Regions from separate parts of the Lysinibacillus sp. JK80 genome, predicted to be linked through region 2. Evidence: riboswitches for the same ligand, from Rfam matches in the RefSeq annotation. Region 2 holds a riboswitch; the other holds the start of a gene.
What was found. Region 2 has a riboswitch for cobalamin ahead of HXV90_RS01710 ((2Fe-2S) ferredoxin domain-containing protein). Riboswitches for the same ligand answer to the same signal wherever they lie in the genome.
Positions count from the first base shown of each region.

Region 1: linked by a shared signal. The riboswitch ahead of HXV90_RS04160 (glutaredoxin family protein) and the one ahead of HXV90_RS01710 ((2Fe-2S) ferredoxin domain-containing protein) in region 2 are both predicted to bind cobalamin.

Region 1 covers NZ_CP058997.1:778,893-794,554, forward strand. The annotation lists gene HXV90_RS04090 (alpha/beta fold hydrolase) at 1-591, opposite strand, end outside; gene HXV90_RS04095 (TetR/AcrR family transcriptional regulator) at 649-1,215, opposite strand; gene HXV90_RS04100 (serine hydrolase domain-containing protein) at 1,546-2,490, opposite strand; gene HXV90_RS04105 (glycosyltransferase) at 2,684-3,445, opposite strand; gene HXV90_RS04110 (GNAT family N-acetyltransferase) at 3,460-4,014, opposite strand; gene HXV90_RS04115 (DinB family protein) at 4,062-4,556, opposite strand; gene HXV90_RS04120 (hypothetical protein) at 4,749-5,135, shown strand; gene HXV90_RS04125 (hypothetical protein) at 5,245-5,841, opposite strand; gene HXV90_RS04130 (PaaI family thioesterase) at 6,149-6,640, shown strand; gene HXV90_RS04135 (stalk domain-containing protein) at 6,724-7,572, opposite strand; gene dut (dUTP diphosphatase) at 7,718-8,155, opposite strand; gene nrdF (class 1b ribonucleoside-diphosphate reductase subunit beta) at 8,168-9,136, opposite strand; gene nrdE (class 1b ribonucleoside-diphosphate reductase subunit alpha) at 9,124-11,217, opposite strand; gene nrdI (class Ib ribonucleoside-diphosphate reductase assembly flavoprotein NrdI) at 11,214-11,573, opposite strand; gene HXV90_RS04160 (glutaredoxin family protein) at 11,570-11,794, opposite strand; cobalamin riboswitch at 11,913-12,090, opposite strand; gene HXV90_RS04165 (hypothetical protein) at 12,461-12,742, opposite strand; gene HXV90_RS04170 (SHOCT-like domain-containing protein) at 12,752-13,138, opposite strand; gene HXV90_RS04175 (DUF2089 domain-containing protein) at 13,151-13,516, opposite strand; gene HXV90_RS04180 (ABC transporter ATP-binding protein) at 13,707-14,513, opposite strand; gene HXV90_RS04185 (ABC transporter ATP-binding protein) at 14,523-15,293, opposite strand; gene HXV90_RS04190 (ABC transporter permease subunit) at 15,307-15,662, opposite strand, start outside.
Region 2 covers NZ_CP058997.1:333,265-348,926, reverse strand. The annotation lists gene cobA (uroporphyrinogen-III C-methyltransferase) at 1-749, opposite strand, end outside; gene HXV90_RS01765 (precorrin-2 dehydrogenase/sirohydrochlorin ferrochelatase family protein) at 746-1,384, opposite strand; gene HXV90_RS01760 (cobyrinic acid a,c-diamide synthase CobB) at 1,377-2,744, opposite strand; gene HXV90_RS01755 (cobalt-precorrin 5A hydrolase) at 2,756-3,877, opposite strand; gene cobM (precorrin-4 C(11)-methyltransferase) at 3,870-4,655, opposite strand; gene cobI (precorrin-2 C(20)-methyltransferase) at 4,655-5,362, opposite strand; gene cbiE (precorrin-6y C5,15-methyltransferase (decarboxylating) subunit CbiE) at 5,355-6,575, opposite strand; gene HXV90_RS01735 (cobalt-precorrin-5B (C(1))-methyltransferase) at 6,532-7,665, opposite strand; gene HXV90_RS01730 (precorrin-8X methylmutase) at 7,665-8,324, opposite strand; gene cobK (precorrin-6A reductase) at 8,337-9,098, opposite strand; gene HXV90_RS01720 (sirohydrochlorin chelatase) at 9,095-10,033, opposite strand; gene cobJ (precorrin-3B C(17)-methyltransferase) at 10,048-11,715, opposite strand; gene HXV90_RS01710 ((2Fe-2S) ferredoxin domain-containing protein) at 11,720-12,091, opposite strand; cobalamin riboswitch at 12,238-12,419, opposite strand; cobalamin riboswitch at 12,671-12,855, shown strand; gene HXV90_RS01705 (energy-coupling factor ABC transporter permease) at 13,005-13,751, shown strand; gene HXV90_RS01700 (energy-coupling factor ABC transporter substrate-binding protein) at 13,769-14,026, shown strand; gene cbiQ (cobalt ECF transporter T component CbiQ) at 14,032-14,805, shown strand; gene HXV90_RS01690 (energy-coupling factor ABC transporter ATP-binding protein) at 14,802-15,638, shown strand.

The DNA of each region.
Region 1 (15,662 bases), 450 kb from region 2:
ACTCCCTGTTTTACTACTACCAACCACAGTTGGCGGATTAATGACAGACAGCGGATAACCTACTGCTGATGCCTGTTGACGGATATAAAGATCAGCTAAAAATTTTGTTTTCTCATATGGATTTTTTATTTTTAAAAATTTGTTTCCTTCTTTAAATACATCTATCGCAACCTTGCTATTATTATCATCGAAGGGACTCATGTAACCTACAACATGAATAAATTGCTGCAAGCCCTTCAATTGATGAATACTTTTAGCGAATTCACTAATATGTTTGGCGCCATTCAAAAATACAGAAGTTGCCTCTTTGTTTGTCGCTTGAATATCCATGGAGCCTCCTGCGTGAATAATCACATCCGTTTTCAATACCAACTCCTTATCTTCAGCACTTAGACCTAAGTCTATTTTCGTTAAATCACCTTCAATAAAGTGCATATTTTCCTCTTTTAAGATGTCTCTTTCCTGAAAAATCTGTGTTGCTTTACTTTTAGACCTCACTAAAAGAAGAATGTTCACATCCTCTTTGGCTAATTCCTTCACTAATTGCTTTCCAATAAAACCTGTTCCACCCGTTAAAAATACTGTTCTCATAAAAATCCTCCTAGTAGTACTGTTTAGTACTAATTTGATGTAAAAAAAATGCTTCTTTTACCGAAGCAAGTTAAACAAATGATCTGCTGTTTTCATGATTACAGTTGCATCCTCCAGTGTTTCTGAAATAAATAGCGCTCCTTCAAGATTTGTAATAAAAAGAGATGCGACCTCGTCAATATTTATTGTCTTTCTAAATTCACCATTCTCTACCCCTTGTTTAAGGAATAGGGAAACTTTCGTTTGTAAGCCTTTAAAAAAAAGACCTATTTTTTCTTTTACTTTTGTGGCATTTGTAGGACTATGAATATAAAGCGTAATAAATGGACAGCTCCCCTTATATTCTCTCTTTTGAACTCCTTGTGTTATTTGCTTTAAAAACATTTTGATACGATCTTCAACTAATAAATGGTTTTGAGATAGTAAGTCATCTATTGCAGATTGATACATTTCAATCCAATAATCAACGACCCCTTCCAACAATTCTTCCTTATTAGAGAAGTGATAATACACATTAGACTTTGAAACTTTGCTTACACGAACTAATTCATCCATGCTTGTATAAGCAAACCCTTTTTCTAAAAATAATGTTGCAGCTACTTCAATTACACGTTTTTGATTCATTAATTTTACCTTTGTCATAATTAGTACTATACAGTACTACAATTGGTGTTGCAAGTATTTTTGTTAGTTTAAAAAAATTTTGATTAAAAATGCGAAACTTTAATTGATTTTAAAAATGTCATTTTGAACAAAGTTGAACGGATCCCCAAAACTGTTTTGGATGGCTTGTAATGTTATTTTGTAGTCAATAAAGTAGATGCTTTTATGCTCATTAAGGATGATTGACAAAATTGATTCATTAATATCCTTTATTCAATATAAAAACTCCATTTTGATTGATGATGATCAAAATGGAGTGTATTTACCATAATTTTTTATTATCCCTAGCTGTTATTCAAACAATGGCATCATATGTTTTCTAATCAATTCAACACGATCCTTGGCACGTGGCATAAAGCGCGAAGCAATCGAAATGACCATCTTCTTTTGAGGATTTATGAATATTACATTTCCACCATCCCCCAAAGCTGCATAGCAATCATCAAGTATCCACCACAAATAACCATAGGTCAGCTTTCCTGATCGACTTTGTACTTTAGTGCTGTCCTCTATCCATTGAGAAGAAAGAATTTGGCGACCGTTCCATACACCCCCATTTAAATAGAGCTGACCTATTTTGGCCATATCTCGGGTTGTTAACGTAAGTCCCCAACCAGCGGTATTTACTTCCTTAGGATCTACTATCCAGCCAGTTACATATTTATCATTCAGAAAAGCGAAATAGTCTTCTTTATTTTGTATAGTTGTATTTGTGGGAGCTTTGATTGCAAGAGGTTTAAACAAGTTTTCTGTAGCGAAATCAAGAACAGATTGACCAGTGGCAGTTGTAAGAACACCTGATAAAATATGTGTGCCAACGGTAGAATAGTTAAACACCCCAATACTACCTTTGCCTCCTAGCAAATCCAATGCAGCTTTTACCCAGTCATCACTTGAATATACTTTTGTATAAGGCTCTGACTTGTATTTATAGGGTGCAGTCATTGACAACAAATTTGCGATGGTGATGTTTTGAATGGTTTTTTCGCCACGTTTCACTATATAATTTGGAAAAAAATCTAACACATGCTGTTCTATATTTTTCATATATCCTTTATCAATTGCCATTCCAATAAGAATGGAGATGATACTTTTAGTGACAGATGCTATATGCAAAGCATCATCTGGGGTGTACCCATCAAAATATTTTTCGTAAATTAAATGATTATCTTTTCTAATAGCGATGCCTGCTATATTGGAATACTCTTTTTCTATTAAATCTTCAAAGTTATTCATCATTCTGATTGTTAGGGTTTGACACATTGACGTCAGCTATATCAATCCCCATCCTTTCGCTAAAATGAATCATCAATATTGATGTAATAAAGAATATTTTATTATAAAAAATTATTCAATTCTTTTCTTTTTTCCAGCTAGTGTGATAACAAAAAAACGTTAATCCTTGTTCGATTAACGTTACGGTTTCTTTTTATCTATCTTCATTTTCATAATATGCTTCATTCGCATGTTTCTGATCTGTACCTTTAAGGTATGCTAGGATCATTTTAGGACGTTTAAGTAAAACCCAGTCTCCATGCTTATCAAATTTTCTGCTTGAAGTGATCATTCCATTTTGAATTGTTCCGTATTTTTTTCCGTTCTTTTTTCCCCAATCTTTTAATCGTTTAGCAAAATCGGCATCTTCTGCCATGAGCATATTTTCATTAAATCCATTAATTGCTTGAAAATCTTTTTTGTAGCACCAAAAGATGCCTACAGAAATTGCACCATATTTTAAAAATAGTGGTCCGATTAATAACAAAGCTGAAACAAAAATTCCTAAGGACATTCTTTCAAACTTTCCTGTAACGCCCCCGCCAATGTACTTACCTGTGCTTAAGTTCTCCACTGCCTTCGATAACACATGTTCGTTCATCTGTGTATCGGCATCAATTGTGACGATGATTTCACCTCTTGCCATATCAACGCCAGCGTTCCTAATCTTCGAAAGGTTCTTATCGCTATTTTTTAGTAGGATACAATTATACGATTTTGCAATTTCCTCTGTTCTATCTGTACAGCGATTTAAAACAACAATAATCTCTACTTGATTTTCAAAGGATTTGGAAGCCTTTAAAATAGATTCTAAGCACTTTCCAATGTATTTTTCTTCATTATGGGCTGGTATGACTATTGAAATTTTTATATCCTCTTTCTTTTGCACTTCTAAAGAGTTCTCCATGTCGTACATACAGCTCCTCCCTTTTAAATGTCTTCTGCATTTATAAAATAAACCAGCTGATCAGTCCACTTGTTGTCCTCGTATATGAATCCTTTCCTCGTGCATTCATAAAGCATCCCAACATTTTCTGCTAATTTTATAGATGCCGTATTGTCGAGGTTTATATGAGCTTCTATTCGATGATAATTTAATTTTTCAAATGCTAGATCAATCGCTGCCTTTACAGCCTCTTTACCATAACCTTTTCTCCAAAAATGGTTATGAATGGTATACCCGAACCTAGCCCATTGAAATTCTTCCCTCATAATTGTGGAAAAGTCTACAAAACCAATATGCGTATTATCTGTTTTTCTAAATACTCCAAATACATACACCTTATCATCCTCAGCCATCTGATGATGCTTAGTAACTAAATCAATAAACCATTCTTTCGTACAGATGCTCATATCTAATTTACCTTCATCGTATTTATGCTGGGAAGGTAAACGATTTTCATATTGCGTAAGCCAAGAAGAGTAATCTCCCTCTTCCATTAATCGAATAATTAATCGTTCTGTTTTCGTCATTATCTTAGTCAATCGAACACCTCATACCTTTCTAAATAGCGATTCATGGAAGTAGTTTACTAGGCTTCTTCGTCTGCAGAGGGGCCGTAGATGCCTGGTACTGGAATATCGAGAAGTCGCAAGTATACCCCAAGTTGCGCCCGATGATGGACCATGTGGCTTAATCCGAAGGTGCGGAACGCAATTGCTCGAGGCTCTTGGCGAATAATATGGTCACCATGACGTAGTGTCCATTCCTCTCCAAGCGTTTTCTCATCACATTCAGTAAGCATCATTTCCAGTTTTCTTACGTTTGTATCGAACTCATCCAGAATGTCAGCTCGCTTTTCTAATGCCTCTCGTCGTAACGGAACGGTGGAAAGATCAAAGTCTAAGTACTGTAAAATAGCCATTTGCCAGTTTAGCAGATTGATTAGGTGCGTGGCCAGACCTCCTAGTGTCATTGATTTCTCATGTGGCCTCCATGTCATATGCTCGTCGGGCAAGCGTTCCAGCATGCGACGAGTAGAAGCCAATTCCTGTGTTGTATCCCCAACAATCAATTGTTTAACCATAAAATCCCTCTCCTCCCTTTTAATCAGCATACTATAAATTCCATTCAAGGGGAAAGCTCTCAGATAAGTTTTTATGCTATGGTTAAACCTTTTTTAGACTGTTAGAATATGTAAATACTTTGAGGGTTTTGCAGTTTGAAGAAATGTTCATAAGGGAATATACTAGATTGAACAAAAAGGGGTGAAGACAAGGTGAAAATAAAAACAATTTTGTTGTTAATGATTTGTTCTTTAGCGTTAGTTGCTTGTAACGATCAGAAAGAAGCATCGGAGGTGATAGAAATTCAAGAATTAATTAATTTCGATGAAGTGCAACCCGATACTTTACAACAAATCTCCGATGCGAAAGATATTAAAATTATAGAAAAAACATTTAAAAAAGCTAGAGAATTCGGTGAGGTCGATAACGAAATTGCTCCGCAGTATAAGATCAAACTAAACGATGATGAATACTATCTATGGATTGATAATACAATCACTGGGACAATAGCAAACGTAAACAGTAGAAATATGTTCTACAATATCCTAGCTACCGATGAATTTAAAGAGGCCATTAATTATCGAGAGCAAAATAAATGATTTTAAATAATAGTAGCAACGATCTGTAAGAAACATAGATTGTTGCTATTTTTTAGGGTATGTTTTATATTATCTAGCTTCATGTTGCTGGGAATGTTCTCTCACTTTTTCAACGGATATAGAGCCCCTCCGTATTAGCAACCTTTTCTAATAACTCAAGATTATGTTGGCTGTAAATTAAAAAGGCTAAGCCATTCCCACTAAATACAATATTCTCCTCAGGTAAAATAAAATGTAAATGGAGATGGTCCGAAACAGCTAATTTTATTAGTGAAATTAACATTGTGTAATCATCAATGTTTAATAAAATGCCTTCTGTAAGATCTTTAGGTATAATTTTACCCCACTCATTCTCGTAGACTTTATAATACAATTGATCCTTATATAAAGGATCTGGTAAATAATAAAATGCATAAAATTCAGATGATTTTAACCACATCAATTCAAAAAATCTCTCAAATTTTTCTAGGCTTTTCTGGTACGAATGATAATCCTGCGTTTTTTGTTGGAAATCGACCATCTCTAATTTATCGAAGAATACTTCAACTTGACTATATTTTTCATTACTTTTTATCTGATAAGGGTAAATATCAAGTATTTTAGCACTTTCATAATCATACAATTGCTCTAGTAATTCTTCTAATTTTTTACTGTCTTTATTAGTTGCTTCCTTGCAAATACAATCGATTATATTTTCTAATGACATACCTTTTGACTCCTTTAATTCCTTCTTCAGCACGGTAAAAGAAAAATGTAACGATCTTAGTATACCATCTTTCTTTTGTTGCACCATGCCAGCGTTTTACAAGCTATGCAGCTTTTCCTTCTTCCTGATACCAGCCCTCCCATCTGTCACTAATAAAATTTGTCCAACTTTATGGTAGTGCTTTTTTACATAGTTTAAATAGATGGAATATTTAGATTTTTATTGATGGAATGGAAATGATTAATTATACTTAAATGATTAACGTTCGATTAGAAACAAATAATACTAGAGTATTGGGGAGAGAAGAATGGAAGAATTAAAAGTAGAAAAAGCAATTCAAGATATTTATCCAGATGATATCGCTTGGTGTTATGGGTGTGGCCGTTTGAATGATGATGGTCATCATCTTCGCACGGGGTGGCATGGTGATAAGACGATTACAATCTATACACCTGAATCAAAATATATGGGTATTCCAGGATTTATCTATGGTGGTTTAATTGCTTCATTAATTGATTGCCATGGAACAGGGTCGGCAGCGCTTGCCTTGCATCGTAAAAATGGACATGAAATTGGTGATGGAGCGGAGCCACCTCGATTTGTAACGGCTAACCTTAATGTAGATTTCCTAAAGCCAACACCCCAACATGTTCCATTAAAGGCAATTGGCACTGTTGAGGAAATTCACCCGAAAAAATGGAAAGTAGAAACTGAAGTTTACGCGCAGGATACGCTTTGTGCTCGTGGAACAGTAGTTCTTGTAGTCATGCCTAGTACTTTTCTAAATAAAAATGATTAGCATTTTTTATCCTCACTAAAATAAGAAGAGCACATCTTATTTATAGATGTGCTCTTCTACTGCGTTTTTAATGGATTATATAATCAAGGAACTGTATTACTAATAACTGTCACAAAGCCATTTCTCGTGGCAGTTTCCATTAACGAATAAATAGAGTCACTGGCAGTTTTGTTAAACTCATACCATTGGTCAACAGCTGCGTCATAAATCAACACGTCTGGCTGTCCAGTCAAAGGTTTATCTGAAGATTGCACCAACGAATAGAGATCATAACGTGCTATGCTACTACCTTCCTTGTTCAGGAAATCATATTGGCCCATTTTATAATAGCCCCCAATTACGGTGCTATGGACAGACCATGTGTAGTCGTTAGGCTGTTTTATCTTCTTGCCCATATTTTTAGTAAATATACGGTGCATTTCTTCCATATAGGCATTGCCATTGATTTGCTCGACTACTCCCCCCATTGTCATGTGGTATTCATGAAGTAATGCTTTCACTTCCACACCCTTAATCATCAATGGCTCTGTATCGATAGAGATCGTTAAATGATCGTAATGAACTTTACAGCCAAAGATTTCTGCTAGAAAACGTAATGGTACAATAATGCGTCCATTCTTTAAGTATGGCTTTGCATCCAATAATACCGATTTTCCATTTACTGTGGCTTTACTACTGTTTAACTTTAAACTGACTTTCATCTCACTTTGGGTCAGTATCACTTGCCCATCCGACCAATGCACCTTAGCCCCTAAATTTTCACTAATCACGCGTAAAGGTACCATTGTTCGATTGTTTTTTATTTCGGGCTTCACATCCGTTTGTACTGTCATACCGTCCACTTTTAGTTGACTACTAGCTGCTGCAGCAGTTGTGATAGATGTAAGAATGACAATCAACATAAGGAAAATACCTGAACATATTTTTTTCATGATTATTAGCTCCTTTAATTCGCTATCATTACTTCATTCCATATGTACCCTATTATTTCCTCCTGCTATTAGCAACGGTAACAAAAAAATCCTGCATTTTCGCAGGATTTTTAAGTAAACTTTATGCGGTTTATATATAGGTACGCTATTTCGTACCACTTGCACCAAATCCAGATTCTCCACGGACCGTTTGAGATAATTCATCTACTTCCACTAATTGAATAGAAGGAACAAATTGAATAACCATTTGAGCAATGCGCATTGATTTTTCTACGATAAATGGTTCTTGACCATGGTTGATTAAAATAACACCGATTTCGCCTCTATAGCCTTCATCTATAGTGCCTGGGCTATTCAGTACGGTTACACTATGCTTTAATGCTAGTCCACTTCTTGGTCGAATTTGGGCTTCCGTTCCCTTAGGTAACTCAATCTGAATACCTGTCTTAATGAGTTTGGCTACGCCTGCTGGGATTTCTACTGCTTCTATGGAATAGAGGTCCATGCCTGCATCACCAGGGTTGGCTTGTATCGGTAGCATGGCATCAGCGTGAACTTTTTTAATTTTTACTTCTAGATTCATTGTTCTTCATCCTTAACGATTAAAATTGAATGTGTCATCTGTGATTGGCGCAACTTTTGCCTTGGCATAGGTAGCACCCTTTTGTGAAAAGAAATCATATGTGGAGCCTTCATTACGAATACCATTCATCACAATTGGATTGACTTCCTCTTCTGGGAACATGGCTTCAAAGCCGACATTCATTAAAGCTTTATTAGCATTATAACGTACATATGCTCGCACTTCAGGTGATAATCCTGTTTCCGCATAAATATCATCTGTATACTTCATTTCATTTTGATATAAATCTAATAATAGCTCATAGCCCCATAAATGTAGCTCTTCTTGCTTTTCCTTTGAAAATTGCTTGAATAAATTTTGAGCAAAAAATCCAACTGCTACCCCATGGATAGATTCATCGCGCAAGATGAGTGAAATAATCTCGGCACTGTTTCGTAGGAAGCCTTGTCCTCCTAAGTATAGTGGATAGAAAAAGCCAGAATAAAACAGGAAAGATTCAAGCATAACGGATGAAAACATCGCTTTCCATAAGCTCTCTGGATTGCCTTCTTCAATACTATTATAAATGTCTGCTATTTTATTGGCTTTATACTGTAGAAATTCATTTTTCTTGACCCATTCAAATAGCTCGTCGATTTCTTCGTTTGTACAAAGCGTTGTGAAAATATAAGAATAGGACTTGGCATGTATCGCCTCGAATGCATCAAAAACGGTTAGGACAGCCTTTTCCTGTAAATCGTCTGTATAAGCAGCAACACGATTCATTCCGATATTTGTTTGTACAGTATCCAGTAAGGTTAATCCTGCAAATACTTTTTTATATGTGTCCTGATGCTCAAAGCTTTTCCATTGTTTAATATCTTTACTGACCGCAATTTCTTCTGGAAACCAAATTTGCTTCCATTGCTGGTCCCAAAATATTTGGGCAAGCTCACTTGTTGCCTTATTCCAATTGACTGCCTCATAAATTATATTTGACATGCTACACACTCCTCTAAGCTTTGTAATCGTTGACGAACATAGTAAACAGACTTAATGCCTTTTATCCACGCATAAATGTATACTTTAGCCAATTGTTCGGTTGTCCAATTGTCCGTTACATAAAGCGTCATGGAAATACCTTGGTCAACGTGCTTTTGAGAAGCTGCATATAAATCAATTAAATCATACGGATTTACATCATACGCCTCCACATATAAATGACTATTGTCATTTGTTAAATGAGGCATTGGATAAATGGTTCTACTATCGGCGTAATCACGAACCTCTACGCGCTCTGTACATGGTGCGATTGAAGCCGTACAGCTACGAATATATGAAATACTACCAGTTGGTGCAATAGCCAAACGATAGGAATGGAATAGACCGTACTGCATTACATCCTGCTTTAACGTTTCCCACATCTTGTTTGTGATGATTGGAATATTGCCAAGCGCCTTCAACACAGCAGGCGATAGTTCTTCTTCAGTTTTATTGATATATTGGTCAAAATAGCTACCTGATGCATAATCACTGTCCTCAAATCGGTAGAAGGTTGCAGCTTTTTCTTTCGCCATTTCCATCGAAGATTTCAGAGAATAATAGTTCATCGCTTCCATAAAGTGATCCATGAAATCAATGGAATCTTTTGAGCCGTACAGGATGCCTTCTGTCACGAGATGCCCATGGAGGTTCATACAGCCAAGCCCTACAGAATGCATTAATTGATTGGCTTTTGCAACAGACGGAACATTCTTAATATGCGTCATTTGCGATACATTCGTTAATAGGTGCATGGCTGTATCGACTAATGCGCCGAAATCCTTGACTTTACTTGCTGCATGGATATCGATGGAACCTAAGTTACACGATACATCTAATCCATAGTCATTTGGTTGATCCTGGTCCGTAATGATACTTGTCTCTTGTACTTGTAAGATTTCTGTACATAAATTGGACATTTTGACACGTCCAATATTTTTTAAAGGATGTACCTTATTGACATTATCATCAAAGATTTCAAACGGATAGCCTGATTCAAATTGTGCTTTTTTCACCTCTGTGTAAAGCTTTCGTGCATTTAAACGTTTAATTTTACGAATTTTAGGGTTATCAAGTAGCTCGTAGTACATGTCTGAAATAGAAATTTCAGACATACGTTTACCATATTCTTTAAAAATATCATATGGGCTAAACAACACAATATCCTTATCACGTTTCATCAGTTCGAAGAAAATACTAGGTATAATAATCCCTGTTGAAAGGGTTGCGAGGCGAATTTTATCATCAGCATTTGGTTTTTTTGATGAAATGAAATTTTCTATGTCTGCATGGAAAATATTTAGATAGACAACACCTGAGCCATTTCGTTGCCCTAGCTGATTAGAATAACTGAAAGAATTTTCTAACAGTTTCGCTACTGGGATGACACCACTTGCACGATTTAATATCTCTTTAATTGGATCACCTAATGGACGTAAATCAGTTAAGTTGACCCCAACTCCACCACCAAGGCGTGATAGCTCTAAACAATAGCCAATATTTTCAGCAATACTATTCATGGAGTCATCCATTGATAATTTAAAGCAGCTGACTAATTCACCACGTGCTTTCTTACCACTATTTAAAGCAGTTGGTGTTGCAGGCTGATAGGCTTCCATCATTGCTTCGACAGAGCGTTCTGCTAGAGCCGTGTTGCCTTGAGCTAAATACAAAGCAATAATGACAATACGATCCTCATACTTTTCTAAGATTTCTTCCCCATCACGACTTTTCATAGCATAGCTATCGTAAAATTTGCTTGCGCTCATAAAGGATGGAAAGCGGAAATTATAATCATAGGCTTTCTTGTACAGCTTCTTAATAAATTCCATTTCGTACATGTCGATAAATGCTTTCTCATAGTAGCCCTCATCAACTAAATAGCGTATTTTTTCCTCAATATCTATAAAATAACGCAAACGTACGTTAACATACTCTAAAAAGTAGCGGCGCGTAGCTTCGCGGTCCTTTTCTAACTCAAGTAATCCAGTTGTACTATAACGATTCAGTACGTCATTATTAAGCTTTAAATAGGTTTTCATCTCATTACCCTCGTTTCATAAAACGTTTGTATTGCTTCGTAATCCGTTTGATTACCTCGTAAATCTAATTTCCTTACTAAGGGTACATGATAGGTAGCAGCGATTTTCTCACCAGCAGCGCCAAATACATGATGACCGAAGTTACTATTACCACTGGCAACTACTCCTTTACAAAAATCCCTGTTTTTTTCTAAGAAACGTTGTACCTTTGCTGGAATGTCACCTAAACCATCTGTGTAGGTAATTAAGAGATATGGCTTGTTCAATCGCAATTCTTCCGAGAGCTCGATACATTCTGCCTTTAATTTGGATACAACATTTCGGACATTACCTGTACGACTCGCGTAAACAATCATAGGGCAATCAACTCAATTTGAGAAACAATTTCCTGAACATCTCCTATGAAAGTTTCATTCATCTCTAAAACAGGCACACTTAAAAAACCTGCGTCAATAATCGTTTGCTTTGCTTGTTCATCGTGATCGATGTTAACAATTTCAGCTTCAAGTCCTGCACGTTGTAGTTCAGATTTTACCCATAGGCATTTTGGACAAATTGTTTTCGTATAAAGTTTCATAGAAATCCCTCTTTTCATAAAATAAAAAAGCCTATCTCCTCTAAAGAGATAGGCTAAATGGAAACGTTAACATACCAAAAATACTGACGTTCCCATCTCTTAATCCCCGAAGAAATGATAAATTTGTTTTATAAAGGCAGGTCTCCTGGCTTTGCTTCATTCTCTGATTCCCTTCCCATGCAAATGCACAGTGGTTGCAATCATCGTCAGCTTCACAGTTGCGGGGACAGCGTCGGAATTGTACCGAACTTCCCTTTTAAACTACATGTAGTAGTACCTTTGTAAAACGAACACAATATATAGTTGTTGTTCAATAGTTTTAAGTGTACCATCCTTCAAATGAAAAGTAAATCAAGATTCTAAACTTCTTTATTTTTGGATTATTCAGTATTTTTAATTATGTAGTTCCAAATAGATTACCACTAATCACTTATACCCAAATCAAAAATCTATTTTTAACGATGTACGTGATTTTCTATTAAAATGGATCTAGAATTCTAATTTGAGTTTAAAGAAATCTTCTATTTTATGTACCATTGAAAAATAGTTGTCTCTATCGTAAGTCCTGAAATAATGATCATCTCTTACCCATTTCAAATGATGCTCATTACATTAATAAAGAGCATGCTTTTATCATAACATGCTCTTACCATTCTATCATTGGGATTATAGTCTAACCTTAACCTCAGTCCCGTCCTGAGCTTTGACATCGACTAGCACAAGTCCTTTATAATTTTGTAGTTCCTTGATAATCGGCTTTAACATTTCTTTGTCGATGAGGGGAAAGGTAAAGTCTATTTTCTTTTTATCGAAGTATGCCTTTGTCCACTTATTGGCTTGTTGCTGAATCCATTTAGAAGTTAAAATGGAGAGGACAATGGTTAGCACAGTATAGGGAACAGGGACGGTAAAGCGAACGTCTTTTGCTTTCACTTTTACATGCATCATTCGTCGCCTCTACTCAATGAAGACTGCAACGGAATCTCCGTTTGCTGATTTTATATCTACAATTTGTCCATCTAGTTCATTTTCAATTGCTTCAAGAAGAAGATTGATGTCGATATCTTTTACGTATTTTTCAGATTGCGGAATACTTGCAGCGATGCTGTGTCCTGCCATCAATACGGCTTTGACAAGTTTAATTGGTAAATTTACCGTGACATTATCATTTTCGGTGGATACAACACGGACCTTTAACGTTTTATCTAAATACTTTGTTTTTTCCACAAATTTATTCTCTGATTCTTCTTTCTGTTGTAGCACTTGAATCAGCTCTGATCCTTTATCCGCATCAATTTTGCCCTCTTGAATCATCGTTAACACTTTTGTAATTTCCTCTTTCATGGTCGTTCCTCCCTATTCGTCTTTTAAGAGCTTTATGGCTTCATCTGTTGTGATTTCGCCATTTTCAAGCATGCTTACAATTTTTTTCTCATCTACTTCATTTTTCTTCTTTTGAGCATAGCCAAGGGATGAAATAATATCATTTAGCTTGCCTCGAACTGTTGGATACGAAACCCCCAGTTCCTTTTCAACCTCTTTAATATTTCCTCGGCAGGTTAAAAATACTTCCACAAAATGAAGCTGATCCTGTGATAAGGATGCTAGCTTCGACAATTCAAACTCATTTTCAATGGTCGTGTGACAATGAGAACACTGTAACTTCGTAATTTTTAATGTTTTACTGCAGACAGGACAATTTGTGATTACTTGATAAGCCATAGTGAACTCCTTCCTTTAAGTTAAGCTGATTATATAATAAAGAAATTAAAGATGTAAATAATAATATTAATAATTTTAATTAAAAAATAAATAAAATTAATATCTTGATTAATTTTATTTATTTTTGTTTCTATATTGCTTTAAAAATTAAGAAAACGCCATTTTTAATTTCTCAAAATGGCGTTTCTGTTTAATTGGGTCTATCCTTCTTTTTTCTTTCCCGCGGGTGTGATGGCAAAATTGCATTGTATAACGCTTGTGAAGCGGGGTGCTGATATGTCCCATCCTTGCCTATCTCCTCCACTAGCTGACCATGCTGCATCACAAGGATGCGATCTGACATAAAACGTGTGGCCTGTAAATCATGTGAAATGAATAGATAAGCAAGCTGTAGCTCTTTTTGAAGTCTTTGCAGTAGCTCTATAATCGTCTTTTGCAAAATCATATCAAGACTACTAATGGCCTCATCTAAAACAATCAGTTTCGGCTTTAATGCAAGAGCTCTAGCAATGTTGACTCGTTGCTGCTGTCCCCCACTTAGCTGTGAGGGATAGTTTTGAGCCATTGCCCACTCTAACTCTACACAGTCTAGTAATTCCCTTACTTTCTGTTGTCGCTCTGCTTTGCTAAAATGCTCGAAATTCAAAAACGGTTCTTCGAGTATTTCGAAAATCGTCTGTTTTAGATTAAATGAATGATAACTATTTTGAAAAACAGCCTGTAAATTTCTTCGTATCATTTTTTTCTCTTTGCTGGGTGCTTCGTATAAATTGACACCTTGAAAGATCAGCTCTCCGTTTGTTGGTCGTTCAATCCCTAAAATAATGCGCCCTAATGTGCTTTTTCCAGAACCACTTTGACCGACGATGCCAAGACATTCTCCTTCCTGAAGTGAAAATGTCACATTCTCTAATACAGGGGCTTCCTGTCCTCGTTTGAATAGAAATGGTCTTTGCGCATAGTATTTCTCAATATTTTTTACTTCTAGTAGCGTCATTTTATCACCTCATAGCATTCTCGCTTGTAAAAGTTTCTTGGTATAGGGATGCTGAGGCGCATCAAAAAAATCAAAAACATTTGCTTGCTCAACGATTTCTCCTTGATACATCACAGCCACATCGTCCGCAAGCTCAGCAATGACACCTAAATCATGCGTGACAAGGAGTATGGTAGCATCTGTTTCTGAGCGAATTTGATTAAATAGTGTTAATACTTGTTTCTGATTGATGGTATCCAGAGCAGTCGTAGGCTCGTCTGCGATGTAGAGGGAGGCCTGTATCGCCATTGACAGAGCAATCATCACACGCTGTAGCATGCCTCCACTTAACTGGAAAGGATAGTAGGACAAGAGCTGCTCTGGCTGAGGTAAATGAACTTTTTTCAAAGCATCAAGGGCGATCTGTCTCATTTCTTTTTTTGTAAGCTTAAAGTGTGCTTTTAATGTTTCTCGAAAATGACTTTCAATCGTTTGAATATGATCAAATGCAGCGGGTGGGTTTTGCAAAATCATCGAAAGATGTCTGCCACGATAAGCTCTCCATTTAGTAGCTGAAACGTTTAATAAATTTTCTTGCAGATAGAGTACTTCCCCTTGGCTGACATGGGCAAAGGACGGTAATGTTTGCATGATGGCATGGCAAAGCATAGACTTGCCACTGCCACTTTCCCCGATAATTCCTAGGACTCGCCCTTTATAAGCTGTCAGGTTGATAGAGGTTAATATATTTTTCTCCCCTATTTTGACTGTGAGGTCTATCACTTCTAAAACTTTCTCCATAACTTCCCCTTTCCTAGTCAAGCCTTTTTAAACGATTTGCTAATTGATTAAACAATAACACAACAAGGATGATGGCAAGTCCTGGATAAAGCATTAATTCAGGATGCTGTCTCATGTATTGCTTTCCTTCATTGATCATCATGCCCCATTCTGGAATCGGTGCCTGCACCCCAAGTCCGATAAAGGAAAAGCCTGCAATTTCTAAAATCACCTTCCCGATATCTAATGCGACAATCGTGACAATAGATGGCAATAGATTGGGTATATAATGGCGTCTAATTAATTGGATACCTGTAGTGCCCGTTATCCTAGCAGCTTGAACAAAGTCTTTCTCATTGATGCCAATAAACAAACCTCGGATCATTCTTG
Region 2 (15,662 bases):
TGCTCTTCAAACCATTGAATTTTTTCCCGTACATTGACAACCTCGCCAACAACAATCATAGAAGGGTTATGGTACCCTTCACGCTCAATGATGCTGGCTATCTCATCTAGCGGCCCTGTAATCGTGCGTTGCTGAGCAGTTGTTCCCCACTCAATGACCGCTACTGGCGTTGTTGCCTTCCGTCCATTTTCGATTAATTTGCGAGCAATGTAGGCAATATTACCAACGCTCATATAAAAGGCAACGGTATCTATACCCGTAGCTAAAGCGGGCCAATTCAAAAAATCTTGTCCTTTTTCTTCACGACCATGTCCAGTTACAAGGGCAAAGCTTGTCGCGAAGTCCCTATGTGTAACTGGAATTCCTGCGTATGCAGGAGCTGCAATTCCTGCTGTAATCCCCGGAACGATTTCATAGGCAATGCCATGATTTTTTAATATTTCAGCTTCCTCCGCGCCACGTCCAAAAACAAAGGGATCGCCACCTTTTAGGCGTGTAACAATTTTACCTTCTTGTGCTTTTTCAACGAGTAATGCATTTATTTCCTCTTGAATAAGATGATGCTTCCCAGGTAATTTGCCACAATAAACTAGCTCCGCATCCTTTTTTGCAAAATCAAGCAATTTAGGATTTACAAGACGGTCATAAGCAATTACATCAGACTTTTGAATACATTCCAGTCCATACACAGTAATGAGCTTCGGATCGCCAGGACCTGCTCCCACGATATATACGATTCCATCCTTCATTGCGTTGCTCCCATCAATAGTTGTTGTAAATATGCTTCTCGTCGATCGATCTCACCATGACGTGTCCATTCAAGGATGTTTGGCTCTAGCAATGCTTGTAATGCCGCACGTCTTTGTGGACCTTTATCATACTTAGCAGCAATCATTAATCGAGCTTGCTGTAAAAAGCATACATAGTCATCATAAGCATCATCGAATTGCTCTTCTAAATCTGCTTTAATCTTGCGGGCTAGACTTGGGCTTGCTCCCGATGTCGAAACAGTTACCACCAACGGACCACGGCGAACAGTAGCAGGCGTAATAAAATCACTTTCACTTTGTTTATCTGTTCGGTTGATTAATTGCCAATGCTGTGCTGCTTCTTGAACGGCTTCGTTAACTGCTGTCACATTCGTTGCAGCGATAATGAGAATGGCGTCATCTAAATCACGAGGTTCAAATTCCTTTTGCTTCCAAGTAATTTGCCCTGACTCTGCAAGTGACTGTAATGTGTTATGTAAGGTTGGACTGACAATCACAATGTTTGCCTTTGCTGGTAACAGGGATGCTACCTTCTGCGTTGCCACGTGACCCCCGCCTACAATCACAACTGTTTTATATTCTAGATTGATATGAATAGGAAAATAATTAGTCATTACTTTTCACCTTCTTACAAGCTGTTAACCAATTGTCAACTAGCTTTGGGTTTGATACAAAATGGAAATGAGTATAGCCAGCCACTAAATTTCCTTCTTGATAGCCTTCTTTCTTTTTGCCAAAACGACCAATCGTTTCATAGGCTGCTGTATTGTGAGAACCACTATATTTGGAATAATGGAACTCATGGCCCTTCGCTTGTTCCTCAGCACTAATTAAGAAATTATCGGCTGTGCCAAAAATTTCACGATAACCAAGTGCTGCTAGTTTTGTTTGCATCGCCACTTCTCCAGGAATTACCCCTACCATGTCATAGCGGTCGCCATGGCTATTTGTAATGGCCTCTGTTAAATACATAAAGCCCCCACACTCAGCTAATGTTGGAAGACCTTTAGCAATGACTTGACGAATAGAGTCTTTAACGACTGTATTGGTAGCAAGTGACTCTGCAAATTCCTCAGGAAAGCCACCACCAATATACAAGCCATCTGCTTCAGCTGGTACAGGCTCATTCGCAAGCGGTGAGAAAAACTGTAGTGTCGCACCTTTCGCACGTAACAAAGCCAAGTTTTCTTCATAATAAAAATTAAAAGCTGCATCTCTTGCAACTGCTATACAAATATTTCGTGAAGGCTCCTCCCTAAATAAATGGCCTGATTCTTGCAAGATAGGAGCCTTTGTTAAATGTATTAATTGATCCAAATCAATCGTTTCCGCCATCAGGTTCCCTAGTTTATCAAAAAATGAATCTAGCTCTCCTCTTTCAATAGCAGGTACTAACCCTAAATGACGACTCGGGATATCGATCCCTTCCTCACGCTTTAGGTAGCCAATAACAGGTATGCCGCATTCTTGTTCAATAGCTGCCTTCGCAATTTCGTAATGACCGACACTACCAACCTGGTTCGCAATAACACCAACGATATTCGGCTTATCTGATAGTAATTGGAAGCCTTTCACAACTGCTGCTACGCTACGTGCCATGCTAGCACAATTGACAATTAAAATAACAGGACTCTCTGTCACTACGCTAATATCAGCAGCAGACCCAGCGTCAGATAAAGGGCTTTTACCGTCATAAAAACCCATCACACCTTCAATAATAGATACATCTGCATCTATACTTGCACGTGCCACAATATCACGGACTGCTTCGTGTGAAAACATCCAGCTATCAATATTACGTGATACTCTGCCCGTTACAGCTGTATGATAGGTTGGGTCGATATAATCAGGACCGCATTTAAAGCCCTGCACCACGTTCCCTTTGTTTTGAAGTGCCTTCATCAGTCCAATGGTAAAAGTAGTTTTGCCTACACCACTACCCGTACCAGCTAGTACAAAGCGATTTGTTTGCATGGACTTCCTCCTTAAAATAGGTATCTAGCAACTGAAATCGTAGCATTACCCGATTTTTTCTTCTCTAATAGAAGTGATGGAACCTGTGCATAGCGCATAGCTGCTGGTTCACTCACTCCGTATGCACCTGTATATTTAAAGACTGTTTCAGAGGGTGATGGAAATTCGATTTCATTTAATTCATCCGGTGTATACGTAACGAACTCCCAATCATATTTCTTCGTAATCTCTAAGAAACATTGCTCATCTTTCTTCAAATCAATCGTGCATAAGGCTTTCACACTTTTTTTCGAAAGCTTTAGCTCTGCCAAGGTTTCATCGATTACTTGTTCAATTTCCTCTAAAGATGTACCACGGTTACAGCCCATTCCTAGCACAATGGATTTTGGGCGATAAATAACACCGTTTTCTAGAAGAACCTCTTCTTCAGGTTCAATGATTCGATCTGTTATTAATAATGTGGCATGGGGAGTTGCTTGGATGGCTGCCTGTGTTGATGGATAGATTTTAATTTGCTCTGGCATCGGTGTTTCACGCATCCACCAATCACGTTCGCCTGTTTCCTGTACAATGGCTACATGTTCCTCATTTACAACAGATGCACTAACTGGTGTCAATTTATCCGCACTATCCCATACCCAGCCAAAGCGGGCTCCAAATAAATCAACTGGAATCGTCTTTTGTACATCAGAAGCCGTTGTAATAATCGGATTTGCACCAAGTGCAGCTGCCACCTCGTGTGTTAGCTCATTGGCACCACCTAAATGCCCTGATAATACGCTAATAACATTTTCCCCTCGATCATCAATCACCACAACACCAGGGTCTGTCTTTTTATCCTTTAAAATCGGCGCAATCATTCGTACAACTGCCCCTAGTGAAATAATTAAAATTAACCCTTTATATTGCTTAAAAAGTGTTGGCAATAGCAGGCGCACTGTTCCTGTAAACAGTTGAATATGCTTTTCTTCTTCATCGCCTTGTTCAAATTTACTCATATAATATAAATCGCTTGCTGCAAAGGTTTGCTGCAGACGACGTCCTATTTGGACACCATGCTTCGTAATGGCTACAACGGCATAAGGATTACGTTGATCAACCTCTGGTAACACACCCTCTTGTAACTCAATCACTTGTCTTCACACCTTTTCTAAAGCCATGTGTAAAGCTTGCATCATATAACTTCGAACGATATTGATCTTTATCATGAATGTTCGGGTCTAATGCCCAGCCCGCTAAAATCATCGCATGCTTACGAATACCATTCACACGCATCGCTTCATCTAATTCGATTAAAGTTGTTCGTACGATTTTTTGATCGGGCCATGAAGCTCGTTGAATAACTGCTACAGGCGTGTCATCAGCCCAACCAGCACTTTGTAGCTCTTTGACAATTTTTTTCGTCAGCGTTGCACTAAGGAATAAGGCAATTGTACAATGATGGCTCGCTAAATCACGCAGCTTTTCAAATTCTGGTACAGGTGTGCGCCCCTCTGCACGTGTTAGAATAAGGGTTTGTGTTAGATCAGGAATTGTTAGCTCAGCTCCGATTGCAGCGGCCGATGCAAATACAGAGCTAACTCCTGGAATAACTTCATACCCAATGCCTTCCTTTTTTAATAGCGCAACTTGCTCCATAATGGCACCATACATCGCTGGATCACCTGTATGCATACGTGCCACTGTTTTACCAGCATTGACTCGGTCCACCATCACAGCAACCATTTCCTCCAAATGCATACCAGCTGTACGAATGACCTCCGCATCTGGTCTAGCTTTCGCAATAAGGTCCTCACTCACTAAAGAATCTGTATACATGACAACGTCCGCTGTTTGTAACATATGTAAACCTTTGACTGTAATTAAATCTGGATCACCAGGACCAGCGCCGACAATATAGATTTTTTTCATTATTTACGCACCACCATTAATGTTAAATATTCTAAATCGACACCATCCAACTCACGCACATCCCAAATGATTTCTTCATCAGATGTTACCTTTGTCACCACGGATGCTTTATCTAATAAATCTAAATCGCGTAGCACTTCAAGCATTAAATCAATCACTTTCGCCACTTTAATAAAAACAACAGCATCATGTGTTTCAATCGCTTCACGCATAGCTTCGTAATTGTCATACGCAGGAATAATCGCAACACGATCATCACCATCCGCTAACGCAATGCCTAAGCGTGATGCAGAGCCATTAAACGAAGAAATTCCTGGTACCGTGCGAATTTCGACATCTGGATGCTTGTCCTGCATTAGCTTCATCATATGAATAAACGTACTATACAATAAAGGATCGCCCTCTGTAACAAAGGCTACATCTTTGCCTGCTTGTAATTTTTCGTAGACAAGTTCTACTGACTTTGTCCATTCACGTTCTAGAACAGCCTCATCTTTCGTCATTGGGAATACAAGACCAAGCATATCTTTTTCTTCTGGATTAATATACACATCTACAATACGATGGGCATAGCTTTTACTGCCTTTTAGCTTTTTTGGGTAAGCAATAACAGGTGATTCCTGAATCACTCGAAATGCCTTTACTGTAATTAATTCTGGATCGCCAGGACCAACGCCCAAGCCATATAAAATTCCTAGATTACTCATGATTTTCTTCCTTTCGATAAGCGGAAATAATGTATATTGGATTTAATGGAACAAAGCGTGTCATATCTAAAATTGGTTTACTGCGTGCCAGCTGAGCCTGTAAAATGTCAACAGCAAAACCACAAGCTTTAAATGCCTCAACAGCTTTATATAAATTTTCAATAGTCGCCGCATTTAAGACAATGCGCCCATTTTGCTTTAAACGCTGACAGCATAATTGCAGTAACTCAACCATTTCACCACCAGTGCCCCCGATGAAAATGGCATCAGGGTCTGGAAAGTTGTCTAAACCCTCTGGTGCTTTACTATGGATAGCAGTTATATCGACTCGAAACTTTTGTTGGTTTTGAAGACAGTTTTCTAAATCAGGGGCATTTTTTTCTACGGCAAAAACTTGTCCCTCAGGAGCAAGCTTACCTGCCTCAATGGCCATTGATCCCGTACATGTGCCAATATCCCAAATAATGCTATCCTGTTGAAGCTGCATGGCTTGCAAACTTAAAACTCGAATTTCTTTCTTCGTAATAAGTCCTTTATCTGGCTTTCGTTGTGAAAATTCCTCATCATCAATCCCGAGCGTGTAGCGTTTCGGTGCTATTGTTTGTTTTAAAATCACGACATTTAAAGGAGAAAAATGAGTAACTTCCATTTCATCGAGCGAGTACCAGCCACTTTTTTCGTTGTCGCCCTGTAAATTTTCGGCGACAAACGCACGATATTCCGTCATACCAAAATGCTTTAGATATTTAGCAAGAGCATTCGGACTATTCTCTGCATCGGTTAAAAGTGCCACTTTCTTTTTGCCATCAATTCGCTGTGCCAGGCCCTTCATTGGTCGTCCATGAATACTCGTTACGTAAGCATCCTGCCAGCTCTCTCCCATTTTCGCAAAGGCAAGCTGGACGGAGCTCATATATGGATAAACCTCTATTTGTAGCTTTTTGGCTAAGTAGCCTCCGATGCCATAAAATAATGGATCTCCAGATGCAAGAATCACGGTATTTCTTGTTTCTTCAGACAATCTTTCAACAAGTGTTGAAAGACCTCCTTTTATCAAGATTTTTTCACCCCTAAAGTCTGGGAAAAAATCAAGTACTCGCTCACCACCAACAAGTACCTCACAGTCTTCAATCCACTGAAGGTATTGGGGTAATAAGCTTGCTAATCCGTTATCCCCGATCCCAATCAACTTCATCGATCGATGCAATGTCATCAGCCCTTCCTAATAATTGTCCCTGCATCGAATAGATCGATGTGGAAAGCGTTAAACCGCCCTTAATATGATGGATAGAGGAATAGCAGCAGGCCTCACATAAACGATGGAAGAACGCATCATAGCCCTTCTCCATCATCATCTCACCCACTTGTGAAGCTGTATTTGCCTCCAGAACTTGTGCTATCGTTTCTCTATCTGCCCCTATATCCTCTGCCAGTTGTGCTAAAAAATTAAAATCGATTGGTGCACTTTTGGAATGCACCATCATGACTCCTTGTGCGACTTTAGAAAATTTCCCCATCATCCCAACGAGTGAAACTTGTTTGATGCCTAGACGCTTACAATGCTTTAATGTAAAACCTACAAAGTCACCCATTTCAATAAACGCTTCTTCTGCTAGATGTGGGTATTGTTTCATCGCAAACTTCTCACTTCGTCCACCTGTTGTCACCACTAAATGCTCACAGCCAGCCTCTTTCGCTACACTGATGGCTTGGACAATACTGGCCATATAAGCAGAACTCGAAAAAGGCACGACGGTTCCCCTTGTGCCTAAGATTGAGATGCCCCCAAGTATACCGAGTCGTCCATTTAACGTTTTTTTAGCAATCTCCTCACCCTTAGGTACAGAAATCACCACATTCACGCCTCGAGTAATGTGAAATTCGTCCAACACACCTTGGACCGTGCTATAAATCATTTTACGGGGTACAGGATTAATGGCTGCCTCTCCGACAGGCACTGGCAGGCCAGGCTTTGTGACACGCCCGACGCCAATACCTCCATCTAAATGAATCCCAGGTGTATCTGCCCAGCTCACTGTGCCAACGATGAGTGCCTGATGGGTCGCATCAGGATCATCACCAGCATCTTTAATCGTTTCACAGCTGACAGCATTTTCTTCAAATATGCATTTTTCAATTGTAAAGGTTGCATCTCGACCAATAGGTAAATGAATCGTACTTGTCTCTTGCTCCTCCTTAGTAATAAGGGCAAGCAGTGCAGCCTTTGATACAGCAGTTGCACAGGCTCCCGTCGTATAACCGTGACGCATGTCCTTGGGGTCCTTTTTTGGCTTCCGCTCCATTATTTTTTCGCCTGTTCGTCCGCTAAAAGTGAGATGGCATTTAAAGCAGCAACCGTCACTGTACTACCGCCTTTACGACCAACATTTGTAATGTACGGAATCCCTTCTAGTTTAAGCAGCTCTTCTTTTGACTCAGCTGCTGACACAAAACCAACAGGCATACCGATAATTAAATCTGGTTTTGCTAGCCCTTCTTTAATTAATCGAATCAATTCCAGCAATGCAGTTGGTGCATTACCAATGGCATAAATACCACCTTCATGTAATTTTGATGCCTTTTGCATCGAAATAATGGCACGTGTTGTATTTTGTTTTTTCGCTTCTATTGATACATCTTCATCCGCAATATAGCAATGCAAATCACCACCATGTTTTTGGAAACGCTTTTTACCAGAGCCACTTTCAATCATTTGCACATCTGCAATGACATGACGTCCTGCAAGAATAGACTTGATACCCGCTTCAATAGCACCTGGTGTAATGATGACACTACGACCTAGCTCGAAATCAGCTGATGCATGGATAATGCGACGTACAATTTTCCATTCATCTTCTGAGAAGTCATGCTCGCCCATTTCCTCTGCAATAATAGAGAAACTGTAATCGTAAATTTTATCTGGGTCTACCGTTAATGGTTTAAAATCTGTTTTAAAATCCATGGAAAATGCCTCCTAAATTGTATGTTCAACAGCCTGTAATACTTCTTCAAATGTTGAATATTGTTGGCCGTACTGTATATTTGGTCGTGCAATAAGAATCGTTTCAATCTGGCATGCGAGAGCTGCCTCTAGCTTCTCATCAACTGAGCCCACTTTACCGCTTTCCTTGGTAATCATCAACGTCACTCCGTATTGACGAAATAGAGCTTCATTTAATTCCTTTGAAAACGGACCTTGAATAGCCACAATATCTCGCTGCGCCACGCCAAGTGCCTCACATTTTTCCATATTATCCAGTCGTGGAAGCATACGAGCGATTACTCTTGTGTTTTCTAAGCCCTGTAAAACCTTTGTAAAGGTAGCGAGTGTTTTACTACCTGTCGTTAGCATAATGACACCGCGTTTTTCTGCAGCTAGCTGAGCTGCCTCCTCATAATCCTTTACAACAGTAATCAAAGGATGGGCATAATGTTCATGAGCTCTTTCATAGCGAATATAAGGAATCTTTGCCTGCTCTGCCGCTGCCATCGCATTTTTAGAGGCTTCCTCCGCAAATGGATGAGAAGCATCTACCACCAATTGATAGCCCTGCTCTGTCATGATGGTCGCCATTTCCTCAGCTGTCAGTCTACCGATTAAATGTGGCAGGCCAACGTCAGCAAGACTAGAAGCTGCCGATTCAGTGACGACCGTAGCGGTTACCGCATAACCTGCGCTTTGTAATGCAAGGGCTAGATCCCTTGCATCACTTGTCCCTGCTAACATGAAAATCATTTTACCGGCTCCTCTTCATGATGATGGTCATGGTCATGATGGTCATGACCATGATCGTGATCGTGATGGTCGTGATGATGATGCGCATGTCCATGATCGTGATCATGATGGTGATGGTGATGTGCATGTCCATGTACTGCCGCATAGGCGCGATAATCTTCTAGATCTTGCATACCTGTTGATGTACCGTTGATTGCCTGTTCAATACGCTCTAATAAAACATTTTGTAACCGTTCATGGTAGCCAAAATAGTTAGCAATTTGAATATCACAATCTGGATAAAGTTCATTAAACTTCTCACACATGCCATGCATGCGTTCCATCAAAATGCCTGTGAATAAAAAGTATGGTAACATGATGATTTTTTTTGCACCTAGTTTGACACAACGTTCAATTCCTTCTTCAACTCGTGGATCTGTGACACCCATAAAAGCACTTTCTACGTATTTCACAGGTAGTTTTTCCCATAAAAGTCGCGTGATTTTATAAAAATCACCATTAGCAGATGGATCACTGCCACCTCGTGCAATCAATAAAATCGCTGTGTCTTCCTGCTCTTGTTCTGAATTAAAGCCAATTTCAGCTAGGCGATCTTGTAAAATGGCAAAGATTTCATCATGGATACCAATTGTTTGACCATATGTGAAGGTAATTGTTGGATAATGCTCACGCGCATGCTCTATTTCCGCTGGAATATGCAGTTTTGAATGGCCTGCATGCAGTAAAATGATTGGAATTACATGTACCTCTGTAGCTCCCTTTTTCACACAGTTTGTAATACCTTCTTCGATGTTAGGTGAAGCAAATTCAAGGAAACAAGTTTCCACTAAAAATTGTTCATCAATACGCGGTGTCATTTGTTCGATAAATGTACGAACCTCATCATTTCCTGCTGCTAAACGGCTCCCATGGCCGACAAATAAAATAGCTTTCATCTCTCTACTCCTTACTAGTCGCCGCACGGAGCTGGCTCTACTTTTATTTTGGAAGACATATCTTGATACGTAAAATGCAGTATTTTTTTCACACGTTTAAAATATTTAAATAAGCGTTCATTTGGATGAGCATTTGCTTTATATTCTTCAATAATATCTGTAATGAGTGGAATCAGCTGCTCAGGCTCCAGCCCTTCTACAACAGGCTGTGCTGCGTGTGCTGTACGACCGACTGGTTTTGCTCCAATAAAGACATCAAATTTACTTTTGCGGTAGACGATGCCAATATCATCAAATACAGCCCGATAACAGGCCATCCCACAGCCATTAAAGCCAATATTTAATGTCTTCGGTAAGGACATACCGCCTAGTTTTTCTTGTATTTCCTCTGCATATGGTATTGAATCAGCCTTTTCACCGTAGCAAAAATCACAAGCCTTCAGTGATAACACATCACCAATCGGGGATAATAAAAACCCTACTTCCTGTAATTTCTCTGTGATCTGTTCAGGGGCAGTCGTTGGTATTTTCAAATGAATTTGATGATCTGGTGTGTATTCCATCGTCCCCTCATCCCCAACGACCTCCGCTAACATCATCATTTGCTGGGGAGTAAAAAACTTATTGGCTACACCAGGACTTACTGCTAATTCAAAAATAGATTCTATTTTTTGCTGTACAAGCTTCGGTGTTACTTTGACTGCGCTTGTCCCTTTTACCATTGCAAGTGCCGCTGTAGCCATTTCAAGAGCTGTTTTTTTCGGCTTTGGCGTAGCGGCTATACTGGGTTTATTAAAGCGCCCTGCATTAGGGTCAGCCGTAAAGTCATTTCGCGCTGTTCCCGTCTCTTGGTTCATTGCCCAAGGTTCATTTTCTTCGCGTAAACGTTGATGTGGACGTAATGGCTGTTTCTCTTCACCCAGGGTATATTTACGTTGGTAACCGCGGGGCGTAATCATCTTATTGTCATAGAAAAATGTTGACGAATTCCCGATAATGACAGTTGTCAACATACCAATATCATGTTCTAGCATTTCTGCTAGTGTTGTCATGGTCACTTCTTGACGTTCTCGATAGGCACTTTTCACAAGCCCAACTGGTGTGTCTGGCGAACGATATTCTAAGAGTATTCGTTGAGCCTCGACAATTTGTCTTGTTCGACGTCCACTTTTAGGATTGTATAAAGCAATGACAAAGTCCGCCATTGCAGCTGCCTCGACACGCTTTGCAATTAAATTCCAAGGTGTTAGATGGTCACTCAAACTGATTGTACAAGCATCATGCATAATAGGTGCACCAAGTATGCTAGCGCATGAATTAATCGCAGAAATCCCAGGAACAATTTCAACTTCAATTCCTGTTGCTTCTGTCCAGCCTAGCTCAATTAACACCTCATAGACTAATCCTGCCATGCCATAGACGCCTGCATCACCACTCGAAATTACTGAGACGATGCTCCCTGCTTCGGCTTGACGAACGGCTTCCTGTGCACGCGACACTTCTTCTGTCATGCCTGTACTAACAATCGATTTTGCACTTACTAAATCTTGAATCAGCTCTACATAGGTTTTATAGCCTATAATCATATCACTTTGTTGTAAAGCCTCTACTGCACGTGTCGTAATATGCTTAAAATCTCCAGGTCCAAAGCCTACTACGAAAATTTTTCCTTTTTGCGCCATGTTGTTACCCCTCTTTCACCTTTTCGATCCCTTTAATGGCAGTTGTTTGAGCAGTACGCTGTAATGTACCTTCACGAAGTGTAAAGACATGTTCGTTGTATAAGGATTCATGATGTAAATCTTGTACTAGTGTTCTAGCATGCTCTGTTGATGGCACACGATACCAGTTTCCTTGAGGATAAGCGATTACCACACAAGCATCCTTGCAGCGTCCATTACAGCGCGTTCTTGTCGTATGTATTTCCTGATCGAGTGCTTGCCGTTGTATCTCATCTCGAATGGCTAAGGTAATTTCCTCCCCATCCTTTTTCATGCAGCTACTGCCATTGCAAATAAAGAGATGTGTTTTCATCCCCTCTAAATTCCAAGTTGTCATCTTCTGTCTCCCCTCATTTGCTTTTTGGAAAAAGAAAAACCTTTACTCTATAACGAAGAGTAAAGGTTTTGTAGAAGCCAAATAAAAACGAATAGAATGAAATACAGGTACCCGCTTTCGCTTCAACTTCTCCCTCCGAAAAGTTTGCATGCACAATCAAATAAGCAGGTTTCCTGACTTAAGCTTCATTTTACTGTCGCACCTTCCCAAGTTTGTACCAGTGGCTTTGCGATTTCATCAGCTATTACAGTAGCGGGGGCTGTATTGGATTTTCACCAATTTCCCTATTATCTCGAGCTATTCGAGCACTTATTGACGTTTTATATGAAATTTTTATTAGAATTTTAAATAGAAAACTGTCTTTATCATATCTTATTATTTTAAAATTTCAATATTTCTTTAAAAATTTATGACAAATTTATCAATTTTGAATGGAACTAGGTATGAAATTTATACAATCTATATAATTTGCGCACAAAATTTTATCAGAATATTCACTGTTGACCTTTAATTTAAAAAATTTCATAAAAGGTATAGCATATTTATGGAAATTCATGTTACACTTTGTCGTGAAATCTCACAATTTGAATGTTTTTCGGTGCAAAGTGCTTGTCATTTTGCTTAAAAGGGAAGCCGGTTTGAGCCCGGCGCGGTCCCGCCACTGTAATAGGGAGCTTTATAGAATATGTCACTGTCCAACGGATGGGAAGACCTATAAAGCATTGAACTAGAGCCAGGAGACCTGCCGAAAAATAAGTGATCGTTTCAACCTACGAGGATAGGTGTGCGGCTTAGCAGATGAGACTGTTATTTGCTTTTTTAGCTATGCACTTTTCCACCTAAGGAGAAGTGCTTTTTTTAATTACGCACGCAATATTCTAAAAATCTATTAATTAGTTAGGAGGAAAGCTTTTTGAAATTATCATGGTGGAAACTTAGTTATTTTTTACTGGCCTTTTTAATCGTGCCAAAACGTGCCTTTGCCATGCATATCATGGAAGGTTTTTTACCAATCGAATGGGCTATTTTTTGGTGGGTGATCTCTATCCCATTTATCATTCTAGGATTGCGTTCTATTCGAAAAACCATTGATGAAAATCCTGAAACAAAAATGCTTTTGGGGCTTTCAGGAGCCTTTGCCTTTGTGCTATCCGCCCTAAAAATCCCTTCAGTTACAGGTAGTTGCTCTCACCCAACTGGTGTAGGACTTGGGACAGTACTCTTTGGCCCTCTAGCAATGAGTGTAATTGGAACAATCGTTTTATTATTTCAATCTTTATTATTAGCTCATGGAGGAATTACAACTTTAGGGGCTAATACCTTTTCTATGGCTATTGTTGGTCCTTTTATTGCTTACTTTGTCTTTAAAGGGGCTCAAAAAGTAGGGTTGTCATTTTCACTAGCCATATTCTTTGCAGCTATGCTTGGTGATTTAGGTACATACATTGTGACTTCTGTACAACTTGCACTAGCCTTTCCTTCAGAGGTTGGAGGCTTTATGGCATCCTTTACAAAGTTTGCAAGTATTTTTGCCTTAACTCAAATTCCTTTAGCAGTGAGTGAAGGAATTTTAACGGTCATTGTGATGAATTTCTTGAAAAAATACAATGTTAGCGAATTAAAAACGTTACGTGTTTTCTCAACAAAGGAGGCACATTAACAAATGAAAAAAATTTATTGTTATTAGCAATTGTTGTGTTGTTAGCCATCATTCCCTTATTCATACAAAAAGGTGCTGAATTTGGTGGTGCTGATGGAGAAGCAGAAGCAGCTATTGGTGAAATTAATGCGGAATATGAACCATGGTTTGAAAGTCTATGGGAGCCACCAAGTGGTGAAATCGAAAGCTTATTATTCGTGCTACAGGCAGCTATAGGAGCTGGCTTTATTGGCTACTTCATCGGCTATATGCGTGGCAAACACAAAGAAGGTTAACCATTATGTTACTCATTGATAAGTATGCCTATCTGAATAAGCTAGCGTCCGTTCATCCGCTAGAAAAAATGATATTTTCACTTGGACTACTTCTCATAACGCTCATCATGAGAGATGAACGACTTTCACTCATTACATTTTTTGTAATGAGTGCTTTTATCATTTTAGGTGCAAAAATTCCGCTTGCATACTACGGCAAATTATTATTGCTACCTAGCTTTTTCTTATTAACAAGTCTCGTATCTATTTTACTTTCCTTTACATCATCAACGAATACACTCCCTGCCCATATTTGGTCGTTTACATTTAGGAATTGGACTGTCTTTATTGGGAATGCAAGTGTGTTAGCAGCGCAACAGCTGTTCTTTATTGTCCTTGGTAGCATTAGTTGTTTATACTTTTTAATTCTAACCACTTCCGTACAAGGAATATGTTATGTGCTACGACAATGGCGACTCCCCTCTTTATTAGTGGAGCTCGTCGAACTAATCTATCGTTTTATTTTTATGTTTTTAGAAAGCATGCAAAATATACATCTCGCCCAGCAAGCACGTCTTGGCTATCATTCACCGATGCAATGGCTACGCTCTGTCTCCATGCTTATTGTGGCATTATTTGTGGAAATGTTTCAGCGTAGCCGAGAGCTCAACAATGCCATGCAATCACGTGGAGGCGAGGCCGTCTACTGGCAAGAGATGGGCTCTTATAGCAAGAAAAATTGGCTAGGCATGGCAGCTATTTTACTAGTCCTCATCGTATATGGAGGGTATTTTACATGACAGCATTTTATTTTGAACTCAACCAATTATCTTATGCCTATGCGGATGGTACGAAGGCGTTGTCAGATATTACATTAGACATTCCAAAAGGTAAAAAAATCGCCATACTCGGACATAATGGCGCAGGAAAATCGACTTTATTTCAGCATCTTAACGGTATTTTAAAACCTACAGCTGGAACGATTGTATTCGAAGGCAACGATCTGGAATATAGTCGAAAAGCTTTAAAGGCCCTACGCCAAAAAGTCGGCATTGTTTTTCAGAATGCAGATCATCAGCTTTTTTCAGGGACCGTCAAGCAAGATATAGCATTTGGCCCATTGAATCTCGGCTGGTCTACTGAAAAAACGGAAGAAAAAATAGCATGGGCCGTTGCGCAAACCGAAGTGGAAGATTTGCTTGATAAACCCATTCATTTTTTAAGCGTAGGTCAGAAAAAACGTGTAGCAATGGCAGGTGTTTTAGCGATGGAGCCCTCTGTCCTTTTGTTAGATGAACCAACAGCAGGTCTTGATAATTATTATGCTACACAAGTATTACAATACTTAGCCAAATTAGATGATGGTGAGAGAACCATTTTACTAGCAACCCATGACATACCTCTCGCCTATGAATGGGCAGATCTAATCATTGTTATGGAGGCTGGAAAAATTATTTATAACGGTGATCCAATCACCTTGTTTTATGAAGACGAATTGTTATATCGCGCGCATCTTGAACGTCCATGGATTTTTGAAATGGTCATAGCTTTGCAAAAAAAGAAGCTATTGCAGGAAAATATCAACATCCCTCGTTCCAAGCAGGAGCTACAACAATTAATAGAACAGATCTAAAGCTTTTAATAATGCTAGGTTTTT